DNA from 4 places in the Arthrobacter sp. CMU6 genome. Region 1 is predicted to be linked to each of the others. Evidence: riboswitches for the same ligand, from Rfam matches in the RefSeq annotation. Region 1 holds a riboswitch; each other region holds the start of a gene.

The links. A riboswitch is a leader RNA that binds a small molecule or an ion and turns the genes downstream of it on or off. The one in region 1 is predicted to bind cyclic di-AMP.
Region 2: another riboswitch for cyclic di-AMP. It lies ahead of AC5RWD_RS19150 (C40 family peptidase); the one in region 1 lies ahead of AC5RWD_RS15410 (hypothetical protein).
Region 3: another riboswitch for cyclic di-AMP. It lies ahead of AC5RWD_RS19055 (aggregation-promoting factor C-terminal-like domain-containing protein); the one in region 1 lies ahead of AC5RWD_RS15410 (hypothetical protein).
Region 4: another riboswitch for cyclic di-AMP. It lies ahead of AC5RWD_RS00120 (M23 family metallopeptidase); the one in region 1 lies ahead of AC5RWD_RS15410 (hypothetical protein).

What each region holds. Positions count from the first base shown of each region.
Region 1 covers NZ_JBNHFL010000021.1:41,845-45,232, forward strand. Annotated here, with positions in the region: gene AC5RWD_RS15405 (GGDEF domain-containing protein) at 1-701, shown strand, start outside; gene AC5RWD_RS15410 (hypothetical protein) at 942-1,745, opposite strand; cyclic di-AMP (ydaO/yuaA leader) riboswitch at 1,749-1,914, opposite strand; gene AC5RWD_RS15415 (SulP family inorganic anion transporter) at 2,095-3,388, opposite strand, start outside.
Region 2 covers NZ_JBNHFL010000032.1:1,502-4,889, forward strand. Annotated here, with positions in the region: gene AC5RWD_RS19135 (Re/Si-specific NAD(P)(+) transhydrogenase subunit alpha) at 1-202, shown strand, start outside; gene AC5RWD_RS19140 (NAD(P) transhydrogenase subunit alpha part 2) at 202-567, shown strand; gene AC5RWD_RS19145 (NAD(P)(+) transhydrogenase (Re/Si-specific) subunit beta) at 564-1,937, shown strand; cyclic di-AMP (ydaO/yuaA leader) riboswitch at 2,087-2,257, shown strand; gene AC5RWD_RS19150 (C40 family peptidase) at 2,261-3,142, shown strand; gene AC5RWD_RS19155 (ArgP/LysG family DNA-binding transcriptional regulator) at 3,234-3,388, opposite strand, start outside.
Region 3 covers NZ_JBNHFL010000031.1:45,103-48,490, forward strand. Annotated here, with positions in the region: gene AC5RWD_RS19050 (mannosyltransferase YkcB-related protein) at 1-21, opposite strand, end outside; gene AC5RWD_RS19055 (aggregation-promoting factor C-terminal-like domain-containing protein) at 851-1,759, opposite strand; cyclic di-AMP (ydaO/yuaA leader) riboswitch at 1,765-1,928, opposite strand; gene AC5RWD_RS19060 (sensor histidine kinase) at 2,023-3,388, opposite strand, start outside.
Region 4 covers NZ_JBNHFL010000001.1:22,229-25,616, reverse strand. Annotated here, with positions in the region: gene AC5RWD_RS00130 (NlpC/P60 family protein) at 1-131, opposite strand, end outside; gene AC5RWD_RS00125 (C40 family peptidase) at 232-942, opposite strand; cyclic di-AMP (ydaO/yuaA leader) riboswitch at 995-1,164, opposite strand; gene AC5RWD_RS00120 (M23 family metallopeptidase) at 1,302-2,126, opposite strand; cyclic di-AMP (ydaO/yuaA leader) riboswitch at 2,138-2,379, opposite strand; gene AC5RWD_RS00115 (iron-dependent transcriptional repressor DtxR) at 2,523-3,218, opposite strand.

The sequences.
Region 1 (3,388 bases):
GGGTGAGAATCCCCATGGCCATCGCGGCCGGCGGGGTGGCATTCTTTTACACCTGCCGCCTGGTGGTGTTCCTCATCCAAGGGCCAAACGGTCCTGTTTTTGCCACATTCTTCGGGTCCGCGGTGACCACCATGGTCACCATGGTGCTGCTGGTGGTGGTTTCCTTCAGCATGGCGGGGCTGAGCACCGAGCAGCAGACGCGGGCGCTGCGCACGGTAGCCACCCAGGACGGGCTCACCGGCCTCCTCAACCGCGGCGCGTTCCTGGAAGCGGCGGCCGAAGAGCTGCACCGCAGCAAGGCCGCCAACAGCGGGGGCTCGCTGATCCTCGCCGACCTGGATCACTTCAAGTCGGTCAACGACACCTTCGGCCACGCGGCGGGCGACCTCGCACTTCAGGCCTTTGCCGAAGCGTGCAGCGCATCGGTCCGGTCTACGGACTTTGCCGGCCGCTACGGCGGGGAGGAGTTCATCCTCCTGCTGCCCGGTGCCGGCCCGAAGAGTGCGGAAATCATCGCGGGTGAGATCAGCAGGAGGCTGGCAGGGCAGCACATCCCCGAGCTGCTGCGGATGCCGACCGTCAGCTACGGCATTTCCACCTACAACGCGAATACCGCTGACCTCGATGAGGTGATCGCGGCCGCTGACGTCGCCCTTTATGAAGCCAAATCACAGGGGCGGAACCGTACGGTCAGGGGCTGAGGCGGGGTCCGGGGCAGAGCCGCCGACCTCCGGCGCAAGGACCTTAACGCAGGCGCCGGATCCGGAATGCATGGGGGACAATCCGGACCCGGCGATCCTGACTCGCAGCCGGAGACTGCGGTCTTTCATCAGGCATGCCCAGTGTGTTCCGCCATCCTTGTAGAAAGGTGGGAGCACCTTGGGGGGTGGCCGTGTTCCGCCGCCCCCAAGACAGCGGAACACGGCGGTTTTTCAGCTCGGCTAGGCCGCGCGCACGAACGTGACGGGGCCGGTCGCAGTGAGCCAGGACAGCGGGTGGGCCATGGTGGCGTTGATGCCGTTCATGCCGCCGCTGATGACCTTGCCGGCTCCGGCGTAGATGGCCACGTGGCCGGACTGCACCACCATGTCACCGGGCTGCGGGGTGGAGACCACCCTGCCGTGGCTCAGGAACTGCATCGGAGCCAGGTCACCCACGCGGATGCCGGCGGCGCCGAGGGCCTTCTCCACCATGGCGGTGCAGTCCTGCGTGATGCCGATCTGGGCGTACGCCGAGGCCAGCATGGTTGCATTGACGCCTGCCGCAGCCTGGACAGGGGCCTTCGGCGCGGGAGCCGCAGCCTTGACGGTGACCTTCGGTGCGGGCGCGGCCGGCGCAGCTGCGGCCTTTACGGGCGCAGCAGCCTTGGCGGGCGCGGCAACCGGGGCGGCAGCAGGTGCTGCGGCCTTCTTGACTGCCGGCTTCTGGACGACGGGTGCTGCCACCACGGTAGCCGGGGACGAGTTGACCGCGGGGCGTTCAAACGCGATCTGGACGCTGGAAGCAGCGTCCAGGGGAGCCTGAACCTGGCTGGCGGCTGCGGGGGCGGCGGCCGGAGCCTGCGCGGGCTGGGCCGGTGCGGCGCCTCCGGCGTTGGCCGCAACGGTGCCTGTGAAGGCCAGGCCGGAGGCGGCGAGGATCACTGCTGCCTGGCGGCCGACGCCCGAGTTTGCGGAGGCAAGGCGGGTGAACGGATTGGAGCGGGCGGCCGCAGCACGGCGGCCAGAAATAAAGCGGAACGACATGAAGAAGCCTCTCCCGATGCCTGCGAGGTGAGCTGTCGGATTCGGATGGGAGGCACCCGGCCGCGGTCCTGAGCGTGGTCAGGAACTGTGCGGCTTCACCCCAAGGCCCGCTAAAAGCAGGCCAAAAAGTGGTTTCCCCGTCTCTGCCGGACATGGGTCTTCGATTGGTTCCTCGGGCTGCGGCAGAGTTAGGCAATCAGCGCGGGAGCGCCTCGTCGGTGAAAGAGGCACGTTTTCCACCGTACGGGAGGGTTCGGTCAATGTCACATTAAGGTAACGGCACCGTGTCGTTCATGACGCGCCGGCCCGCGTCAGGTAAGGGATCGGGGTGTGATTTGTGTGGTGAACCTCACTCTGCGGCGTTGAGCTTGCCAGCCAGCCGCTCCCTCATCTGGATGCTGGCCGCGTTGAGGCCGATCAGTTCCACCTCGCGGCCGTGCCGGCGGTATTTCTCAGTCACGGCATCCAGCACGGCGATGGTGGAGGCATCCCACAGGTGTGATGCGTGCAGGTCGACCACCACGCCGCCGATGTCCGGCTCGGCGTCGCGGGCGTAATTGAACTGGGTGTAGAGGTCGTTGGAGGAGGCGAAGAACAGTTCGCCGTCCACGGTGTACGTGGCCACCGTCCGGCCGTTGAGCTCCACTTCCGTCCGCTCCACGGTGGCGAAATGGGCCACCCGGCGGGCGAACATCGCCATCGCTGCCAGCACCCCGACCCCGACGCCGATCGCCAGGTTGTGCGTGATTACCACCGTGCCAACGGTGATCAGCATGACCGCGGTTTCCGATCGGGGCATTCGCCGGAGCGTTGCCGGTGCAACAGAGTGCCAGTCGAACGTGATGGCCGAGACGAAGATCATCACCGCCACCAGCGCCGCCATGGGGATGAGGCCTACGATGTCGCCCAGGGCCACTACCAGGACCAGCAGGAAGACGCCCGCGAGGAACGTGGACACCCGGCTCCGGGCGCCGGAACCCTTGACGTTGATCATTGTCTGCCCGATCACGGCGCAGCCGCCCATGCCGCCCAGGAACCCGGTGACGATGTTGGCCACCCCCTGTCCCCAGGATTCGCGGGTCTTGTTGGAGCGGGTATCGGTGATGTCGTCCACCAGCTTGGCCGTCATCAGGGATTCCAGCAGCCCCACGAGCGCCATGGACAGCGAGAACGGCGCAATGGTCTGGAAGGTCTCCCGTGTCAGGGGCACAGCCGGGATGAACAGGGTGGGCAGGCTTTCCGGCAACTGGCCCTTGTCCTGGACGGTGGGGACGTCGATCCCGGCCACCACGGCGAGGACCGTCAGGAGGACAATGGCCACCAGCGGTGACGGCACCGCCGTCGTAATGCGGCGGAGACCGACGACGATCAGCAGGCCGGCGGCCACCAGCGGGTAGACCGGCCACGGAACGCCGATCAGTTCCGGCAGCTGGGCCATGAACACGAGGATGGCCAGCGCGTTTACGAAGCCCACCATTACCGAGCGCGGGATGAAGCGCATGAGCCGGGTGACGCCCAGGACGGCGAGCAGGATCTGGAAGACCCCGGCGAGGATGACCGCGGCGATCAGGTGGTCCAGTCCGTGGCTGCGCATCAGCGGCGCGATCACCAGGGCGACGGCGCCCGTTGCGGCCGAGATCATG
Region 2 (3,388 bases), on a different contig from region 1:
GCACCCGCCAACAGCCGACGCACTCGCGGCGCTCGCCGGAAACGACGCGCCGGGCAGCGCACAGGAGGGCGCGCCAGACGGCGGGCAGGACAACGCGCCGGGCGGCACAGAGGAAGATGCTGCCAATGAGGCAGACAGCGACCTTGCAGACCAGATGGCGAATGACCCGGTGAAGGCGTCGGAAAACGAAGGGGTGGTCTGATGGACGGCATCAGCCTGCTGACGATCACAGTGCTTGCGGTGTTTGTCGGCTTCGAAGTGGTGTCGAAGGTCTCCAGCACGCTGCACACGCCGCTGATGTCCGGCGCGAATGCGATCCACGGGATCATCCTGGTGGGCGCCATCATCGTCGCCGGCCAGGCGACGCACCCCTGGGTCCTTGCGGTGGCGCTGTTGGCGGTGGTTCTTGCGACGGCGAACCTGGTGGGCGGCTTCGTCGTGACGGACCGCATGCTTGAGATGTTCCGCGGCCGCAAGCCGGAGAGGCCGGTCAAGCCGGTGACGGGAGCTCCAGGGCAGAGCGTCCCGCAGAGTGAGACCCCGGAGAATACGGAGGCCACGCGGTGACCCTCCTCGACCCCAACGTCACCGCCCTGCTCTACCTCGCGGCCGCCGTCTTCTTCATCCTGGCGCTGAAGGGCCTGAATTCCCCGCGAACTGCCCGCCGCGGCAACCTCATCGGCGCCTTCGGTGCGCTGGTCGCCGTCGTGACGGTCTTTTTCTCAACCCGGCTGGACAACGTTCCCCTGATCCTCGGCGCCATCGCCGTCGGTTCCGGTGTGGCCGCCCCCGTGGCCCGGCGCGTCAAGATGACCCAGATGCCCCAGCTCGTCGCCCTCTTCAACGGGGTGGGCGGCGGCGCCGCCGGCCTCGTGGCGCTGCTGGAACTGCCGCATGCGGAGAATGCCTGGGTGCGCGTCGCCGTCGTTTTCACCCTGCTGGTGGGGGCGGTGTCCTTCGCCGGCTCAGCCGTGACGTTCGCGAAGCTGCAGGAGCTCATGACCACCCGGCCCGTGGTGTTTCCCGGCCTGCCGGTGCTCATGGGGGCGGTACTGCTGGCAGCCGTCGGTGCGGCGGCCGCCGTTGTGATGGGCGGCTCGCTCGTCCTGGCGCTGCTGCTCCTGCTGCTGGGCCTGGTGGCAGGCGTGCTGCTGGTGCTGCCGGTGGGCGGCGCCGACGTGCCGATCGTCATATCGCTGCTCAACGCGTTCACCGGCCTCGCCGTTGCCGCATCCGGGCTGGTGCTGGGCAACGTGCTGCTGGTGGTGGCGGGCACGCTGGTGGGGGCGTCAGGCACCATCCTCACCCGGGCGATGGCCGCGGCCATGGGCCGCAGCGTGGCCGGCATCCTGTTCGGCGCGTTCAAGGGAGGTTCGACGGCGGGATCCACCGCCGTGAGCGACCGTCCGGTCCGTTCGTCCAGCCCTGAGGACGTGGCAGTGCTGCTGGGCTACGCGCAGCGGGTGATCATCGTGCCGGGCTACGGGCTGGCCGTCGCGCAGGGACAGCACACAGCGGCAGAGCTGGCCCAGGCCCTGGAATCCCGGGGAATCCGGGTGGACTTCGCCATCCACCCCGTGGCGGGACGCATGCCGGGGCACATGAACGTACTCCTCGCCGAGGCCAATGTGCCCTACGAATCGCTCAAGGAAATGGGCGAGATCAACTCCGAGTTCCGCACCGCCGACGTCGCGTTGGTGGTGGGCGCGAACGACGTCGTCAACCCCGCCGCCAAGACCACCGCCGGTTCGCCCATCTACGGGATGCCGATCCTCGAGGTGGCGGACGCGCGTCAGGTGGTGTTCCTCAAACGCTCCATGCGGCCCGGGTTCGCCGGGATTGAGAACGACCTCATGTTTGAGCCCCAGACCACGCTGCTGTTCGGCGACGCGAAGGAGTCCCTGACGAAGGTGCTTGGCGCGGTGAAGGCCCTGTAGGGTGCTGGCTCTGCACCCCTTTCCTGCACTTTTCAGGAACGGTGCCGTTACCTAAATGTGACTTTGGTGCGTGGATGCGATAACCTCGGCCGGTGCCTTGGTTCCAATCAGGGCATTCCCGGGCAGAATGCCGAGCCCTGCCGCTGACCGGGATCCGTTCGCTATAACCGACAGGCAGGGACGGGGGAACCACCTTAGTACCGGCCTTGCGCGTCAAGGCCTTGGGGTTAAGTCCAGCGCTGCGCCTATTTGGCGGGCAGGACCGGGTGACTCCCATCCGAACCCGACAGCTCACCCCGCAGGCATGGGAGAGGCAATCCACCATGTCACGTAAGTCCACATCCGCGCGCCATCGCGCTACCCCCACGACGTCCATCGCCCTGCAGGGCCTGTCGTATTCCCTGAAGTCCAACGCTGCGTCGGTTGCCAAGCCGGCGGCTGCCGCCGCCGTCGCTTCCGGTCTCCTCTTCGGCGCCGGGGCACCCGCCCACGCAGGTGCCTACGCACCCGAGACGCCGGCTGGTCCGGCCGCTACCGCCCAGTCCGTCGCCAGCCAGGCGATCGCTGCCCCTGCCGCACCGGCAGTCCCGGCCCCGGCTGTTGCCGGTGCCTCGCACACCGTCGAGCCCGGCGACACCCTTGGTGCCATCGCAGCACGCCACGGTGTCAGCCTCGATGCACTTCTCGCAGAGAACGGCCTGTCCCTGGCTTCGGTTATTTACCCCGGCGACCAGATCTTCATCCCGGGGCCGGGCGCAGCCGCAGCTCCCGCGGTACCTGCGGCTCCGGCAGCACCCGCCGCGCCGGCAGCTCCTGCCGCGCCGACCGGCATGGGAATCTACAACGCCTCCGCGTCGATCACGCCGGCAGCATCAGCCGCTCCGGCAGCCAGCGGCGTGGGTGCAGCCATTGTGGCTTCGGCCCGGGCGCAGCTCGGTGCCACCCAGGACTGCACCATCCTGGTGGAACAGGCTCTGCGGTCCGTCGGCAAGTCCGTCGGCGATCTCGCGCCTGCGCAGTTCCACCAGTACGGCACTCCGGTTTCCGCCCCTCAGCCCGGCGACCTGATGATCAGCGCCGGACACGTCGGTGTCTACATCGGCGGCGGTCAGGCCATCAGCAGCGGCATGAACGGTGTCAACGAGACCATCGTGCACCCGGCCTCCTGGCTCACCGGCTCCACCTACGTGCGGGTGAACGCGTAACAACGGGAAAACTCCACACAGCAGCGGCGGGTGCATCGGCACCCGCCGCTGCTGCGTTTGGCGGCTTTCGCAGCACCGCGGGCCGCAGTGCCTAATTTGGGTGCGGCGGCAGTGTTTGGGCGGCGCGGACGACGGCGTCAGTCACCTCTTCAAGGCCCGGTGACTCCAGCGTCCACACCTGCCAGTAGAGCCCAAGGTCCTCGCTCCACGAGGGGTCGAGCTCCACGAGAGAGTGTTCCGGGTCCT
Region 3 (3,388 bases), on a different contig from region 1:
GTTGAAGCCTCCGACGGCCATGACCGGCAGTTCGGCGGCAAGCTGGTAACCGGACGCCGGAATTAACCGTGCCCGGATTCGCCAGGGCGCCCGGATTCGCTAGGATACCCGGTCCGGCGGGAGTGCCCTGGCGGCCGAAGTTGCCCAGTCCGGCGAGGTTGCCGCGGGCTCCGGTCGCGGACGGTCCGGCACTGACGATCGCGCCGGAATGGGTGGTCGCCGCGGTGGTGAGGGAGCAGGCCAGCGGCGCGGCGAGCGCCGCCGCAACCGCGGCAGCGCCGGCGTACGCCGTGGAGCCCTGCCGGGTCCGGCGCCGGGTGCGAGCGGGGGCAAAAGCAGAATCACGGCCAACAACGCGAAGACCAGCACACGGACACGCCCCGGCGCAGACCCTCATCAGGCACACGCGGCGGCGGCCACTGTTGGATGCATAACCATCACTGACCAGGCCTCCGGACCACAGCCGCACCCGCCGGTGCGGCGTCGTGCCTCCCGGCAGTGCGCCGCTGTGGACCAGGCTCCCCATCGATACCGCCGCCGCGGTACCGGTCCTGGACGTGACCATCCCGGTCTACAACGAGGAACGCGACCTGGAGGAGTGCCTGCGCCGGTTGCACGCCTACTTGCGCGATACGTTCCCGCACTCGTTCCGCTGTTATGAGGCTTTTGGGGCGAAGCTGTGCGGGGGCTGTGGAGTTCGCATTTCTGCGCCACTTTGGCCCCGCGGGCATGGCGGGGACAGCAGAAAGGCCCCGGATCCTGGTGGATCCGGGGCCTCTCGCCCGTATACCGGACACCCTAGAGCGGTGCAGAAATGCGCGGCGTCAACCGGTTCGGCCGCGGCAACCGGTCAGTACCAGTTGTTGGCGAGGTGGAAGTTCAGCGCACCGCACGGGGAGCCGTAGCGTTCCTTGATGTAGTCCAGGCCCCAGTTGATCTGAGTGCGGTAGTTGGTGCGGTAGTCCGCCCCGGCGCTCGCCATCTTCTCGGCGGGCAGAGACTGGACGATGCCATAGGCACCGCTGCTGGCGTTCGTGGCCGTGGTGCGCCACTCCGATTCCTTGGTCCAGAGCCGCTTCAGGCACTGCATCTGGTCGGCGGACCAGCCGAAGGACCCCAGCTTGCTGGCCGCGTAGGCCTGGGCTCCGGCGGGATCGTTCAGGGCCACGGGCGCAGCGGCCCTGGCCTTGGCAGCGGCAGCCTTGGCAGCGGCGGCCTTGGTGATGGCAGCCTTGGCGGCTGCGGCTTTGGTGGCGGCAGCCTGTGCAGCTGCGGCCTTCGCGGCGGCAGCCTGTGCGGCAGCGGCCTTGGTGGCGGCAGTCTTGGCAGCGGCGGCCTTCGCAGCGGCCGCCTTGGCAGCGGCGGCCTTGTTTGCCGCAGCAGCCTTGGCCGTGGCCTCCTTGTCGGCGGACTGCGGAGCGATGGACGCCGCGGACGGGGCCGGGAGGGCGGAAATCAGCGTTTTATCGAAGCTCAGCGTCTGCCCCGCGTCAGCCGTGGCCGCGGATGTGTAAGACGCGGAGGTGTAAGACGCGGACGGCGCGGCCTGGTCTGCCGCCTGGCCTGCGGCGCCGACGCCAACGAGTACGGCGGCGGCGGTGGTCAGGACGGCTGCCCGGCGCCCGAAGGACGGAAGGCCAGCAGCGAAACGGCCAAATGCAGTCTTAGGCTGGGCATCGTCGGCGCGGTGCCGGGAAATCGTGCGGCCAGACTTATGCGAGGCGCGCTCAGGGCGCACCTGTGGCTTAAATTCAGACATGGTGGATTGCCTCTCAACACCTGCGGAGTTAGCTGTCGGGTTCGGATGAGGTCATCCGGCCGCACGGAAAATGCACGTGTCGGCTTCACCCCAAGGGCTAATGCGGAAAGCCCGGGACTCTGGTTCCCCCGCCTCTGCCTGATCTAGCGGAATCCGGGAAGCGGCAGAGCTGGGCGTCAATCCGGACATGCGACTCTAGTGGCGGCCGCACGTTATCGACCGTACAGGAGGCTTTTGATTAAGTCACATTTAGGTAACGGACATCATGACGCCGGCGCGGCGCCTTGCATGGGCAGCCGGACAGCAAATTCCGTCCGACCGGGCCGGGACGTGACCTCCACCGTGCCGCCGTGCGCCTCCACGATGGACTGCACAATGGACAGGCCCAGGCCACTGGTTCCCTCCGCCGAGGCAACCCCCCGTTCTCCCTGTGCTGCCGCGGTACGCAGGGCCGTTCCGGCGCTTTGGCCATCGGCCGCAGAATCCTTCGCCGCGGTGCCTGCCGGCGTCAGGGGCGGCTGCACCGGCGTCGCCCGCGACGCGTCTGCGCGGGCGAAGCGCGCGAACACCTTGTCCACGAATTCGGGCGGGATGCCGGCGCCATCGTCTGTGACTGAAATCACCGCGCTGCCGTCGGCGGACCGCATCACCCCGGTGGTCACAGTGGTGCCGGACGGCGTGTGCTTGCGGGCGTTGGAGACCAGGTTCACGAGGACCTGGTGCAGCTGTGAGGCGTCGCCCCGGACTGTCACAGGTTCCTCCGGAAGGTCGAGGTGCCACGCCCGGTCCGGTGCCATGACTTTTTCGTCGCTGACCGTCTCGATGACGAGCTGCGTGAGGTCAACGTCGCTGAGCTTGAGCGGCTGTCCCTCATCGAGCCGGGCGAGCAGCAGGAGGTCCTCCACCAGGGCGGTCATGCGCTCTGACTGGCTCTGCACGCGCGCAAGGGACCGCTGGCCGTCCGGGGTGAACTTTTCGGTCATGCGCATCAGCTCGGTGTAGCCGCGGATGGCGGTGAGCGGTGTCCGGAGCTCGTGGGAGGCGTCCGCCACGAACTGCCGCACCTTCATTTCGCTCTCCTGCCGCGCTTCCAGCGCGTTGGAGACGTTGTCCAGCATCTGGTTCAGGGCGTGCCCCACGCTGCCCACTTCCGTTCCGGGATGGGCGTTCGACGGCGGGACGCGGACGGCAAGTGCCACCTCGCCGGCGTCCAGCGGCAGGCGCGAGACCTGGGTGGCCACCTCGGAGAGCTGTTCCAGCGGTTTCATGGTGCGGCGGATGAGCACCGTCCCCGCCAGGCCGATCAGCACGAGTCCGCCCAGCGAGACTATCGTGATGGTCCACACGAGCGATGTCAGGGTGTTTTGCTTTTCCGCCAGGGGCAGCCCGGTGACGATGACATCCCCGTAGGGCGCCTGTGCCGCCACCAGCCGGTAGGTGCCGGAGGACAGTGTGCGTTCGATCGGTACGCCGTCGCGGCGGAGCTCCAGGAGAACCTGGTCGTCGTCCGCAGACAGCGAGGCGACCGTGGCGTCGGGGGTAATGAAACCGGCGCTGATGACTGTGCCGTCTTCGATCCTGGCCGTTACCGTGCCGACGCGCTGGCCGCGGGCGCCCAGGGGGTCGGGC
Region 4 (3,388 bases), on a different contig from region 1:
GCAGCAGCGATAACTGCGGCCTGGCGGCCCATGCCACCTGCGTTGTCGCCGACGGCTTTGGCAATGACGGCCAGCGAGTTGGTCTTGGTGACCTCGGCGCGGTGCCGTGCAATGGTCGCACGTGTAGTCATGAGTTTCTCTCTTTCGTGTTCCACGGACCGCGGTAGCAGGCCATGGGTTATCGACGCGCCGGCATCTTGGGGGTAAGCCGGCCCGCCTCGAATCGGATTCTTAGCGAAGGGTGTAGAAAGCGGACGTGCCCGTTGCGGACACCGCGTGCAGGAGCGTGCCCTGCGAGGGGTTCAGCGCGCTGATCATCATGCCGTTGCCGACGTAGATGCCCACATGGGCGCCGCCGTTCTGCATGACCAGGTCGCCGGGAGCAGGCGTGGAGGTGGGCTTCATGGCGTTCCACGCGTTGACGCGGGGAATGCTGATGCCTGCCTGAGCGTAAACCCACTGGGTAAAGCCGGAGCAGTCCCAGCCGCTGGGGGTGGTGCCGCCCCAGACGTAGGGGCTGCCGATGCCGGTGTACGCGATTGCAGCCAGCCCGGAAGCTGCGGCCGAGGCCGCACCGTCGGTGGACTTGGCGGTGACGGCCGAGGCCGCACCTGCGCTCTCGTTGCCGGCCTGGCCTGCATCGGCCGTCTGGCTCTCATCGTTCGACTGGGGAGCGATGATTTCGGCGACCGGGGCTGCCACCGTGGTGACGGCCGGACGCTCGAAGGAGACAGTGGCGGTGGGCGCGGCGGTCACAGCAAGCTGCGCAGCCTGGGATCCGGTCTCCGAGGAGGCGGAAACACCAATGTTGGCGTCGGCTGCGTTGGCAGGCATGCCAACGCTCAGGATGAGTCCTGAAGCAGCCGCGATGACAGCTGCCTGGCGACCTACTGTGCCGGCATTGGCGCTAACCGCCTTGGACACGGAGTCCAATGGGTTCATACGAACCGTTTGCGCGCGGTGGCGCGCGGCATTGTGGCGTGAAGACACGAAGGTAGCCTCTCCCAATGCCTGCGAGGTGAGCTGTCGGATTCGGATGGGAGTCACCCGGCCGCTCCGCTTCCTGGGAAGCTTTGCGACTTAACCCCAAGGCCTTCTTGCGAAGACCAAAATTGGTTCCCCCGCCCCTGCCAGACGATGTAATGCGAACGGACCTTGAGCGGTGGCAGAGCTAGGCAATCCACTCAAGAGCGTCAACTTCGGAAAAGTTGACGCGGTTTAGACGGTACAGCAGTTCGGAGCGAATGTCACATTCAGGTCACGGCGTGTCACAGGAATGAGAGTGCTCACTCGGCTTGGCCCTAAAGCCAGCCGGTGGGATCAACGACGTCGCCGTTGACCATCACCTCGAAGTGGAGGTGGCAGCCGGTGGAGGCGCCCGTGGTCCCGCTGAGGGCGATCATTTCGCCCCGGGTGACCTTCTGGCCAACCTCGACGCTGGAGGACGACAGGTGGTTGTACGTGGTCTCCAGGCCGTTGCCGTGATTGATCACCACGCGGTTGCCTCCCCCGTACGGGTGCCACCCGGAGAACGTCACCGTGCCGCTGGCTGCGGCCAGCACCTCGGTGCCGCACTGGGCGGCAAAGTCCTGCCCGCGGTGGAACTCGCCGGCGCCGCCGGTGATCGGGCTAACCCGGTAACCGAAGGGCGAGGACTTGACCATCGTGGTCAGCGGCGCCCCCAGGGTGCCCACCGAGGCCGAACGGCTGATGGTGCCGGCCGACTGGGCACTCAGGAGTTGCTTGAGCTTCCCGTCGGGGTCACCGGTGGTGGACACGGATGTGCGGCTGAAGTCGATTTTCGCCGCCGCTTCAGCCGAGACCTTGGGCTGGGCCGGTGAGGCAGCGGACGCGGACGCCGCGCCCTGTTGCTCTCCGGCTGCCAGGACAGGGCTGGTGGCGGGGACAGTAACAGTCAGCAGCAGGCCGGTGGCCGCAAGGGCTACGCCGGCTTTCTGTCCAACGCCACTGGCCGAGGCAAAATCCGCAACCTGCCGGAACGGACCCCGGCGGCGGCGGCGCGCTTCGCGCTGGGCGTCCCGGGGGCGGTCCGCGGCAATGGCCTCCGCGAGGCGCGGCTCCGGAGCGGGACCGGACGCGCGGCGGCGGCCCCGGGCATTCTGCATGGACAAGTACTGCTTCCTCTCTGGATAGCCTGCGAAGTTAGCTGTCGGATTCGGGTCAGAGAGTTCGGACCCGGTCCGCCGTAACAAGCCATTCCGGCACAGGGGTATCCCCGGAGGGTTCCTTCTGCGGAAGAGACTCGCTGCTGCGGACTTCACCCCAAGGCTGTAGAAACAGCCGGTTGTGGTTCCCCCGCCCCTGCCAGTGGGTGACTCGTGCTGCTGATCTGCTGGCAGGGTTCGGCTCCAGATCAGGTAACGCTTTGGTATCGGCGTTGCCGTTTAACTATAGGCGATTAACGGGCGCAGTAATAATTCCGTTATATACACTGTGCAGAAGTGGTGGGTCGTCCTGCCTGCAGATGTCAGACAGGCTGCGGTGTTTCGCCTGGTGGGCGACTAGCCGACGCGTACGAACACGTGCGCAGCAACTTCCGGCGGCAGCTCAAGGGCACCTTCGAAGCCGGGCACGCGGACCGAGATGTACTCCCCCACACGCTCCAGCGAGACGGCGGCGCCGGGCCGGATCCCGCCTTCATCCAGCTGGAGCAGCAGCTCCGGCTCCACCTGGATGGGTTCTGCCAGGCGGCTGACGGTGACCTTGGATCCCAGGCCGTAACCGGTCATAGCATCGAGCAGGTTCACCACTCCGTCCGAGAAGGGGCGGGCAGGCTGGCCGCCCAGTGCTGCCAGGCCGGGGATCGGGTTGCCGTATGGCGACTCGGTGGGGTGGTCGAGCAATTCGTAAATCCTGCGCTCTACCCGTTCGCTCATGACATGCTCCCACCGGCAGGCCTCGTCATGAACGTAGGCCCAGTCGAGGCCGATGACGTCGGCGAGGAGGCGTTCGGCGAGCCGGTGCTTGCGCATCACCTCGGTGGCGCGTTTCCGGCCCACTTCGGTCAGTTCAAGGTGGCGGTCACCGGAGACGACAACGAGGCCATCGCGTTCCATTCGGCCGATGGTCTGCGAAACGGTGGGGCCCGAGTGGCGGAGGCGTTCGGCGATGCGTGCCCGAAGCGCCACGATGTTCTCTTCCTCCAGCTCCAGAATGGTGCGAAGGTACATTTCCGTGGTGTCGATCAGATCCGTCATTCAGCTCAGCTCCTCGAGCACAGTTTTGTGTCCGTCCCACCGTACCGCGGGCCCGCCGCACCGGGTTCCGGCAGGCTGCAGCGGCGGTCACATGTCCGACGGCGGCGCAGCACCGGCTATGTGCCCGTACGTCCAGTGCCAGCTTAGCCTATTTTGAATTAGTCCGGATA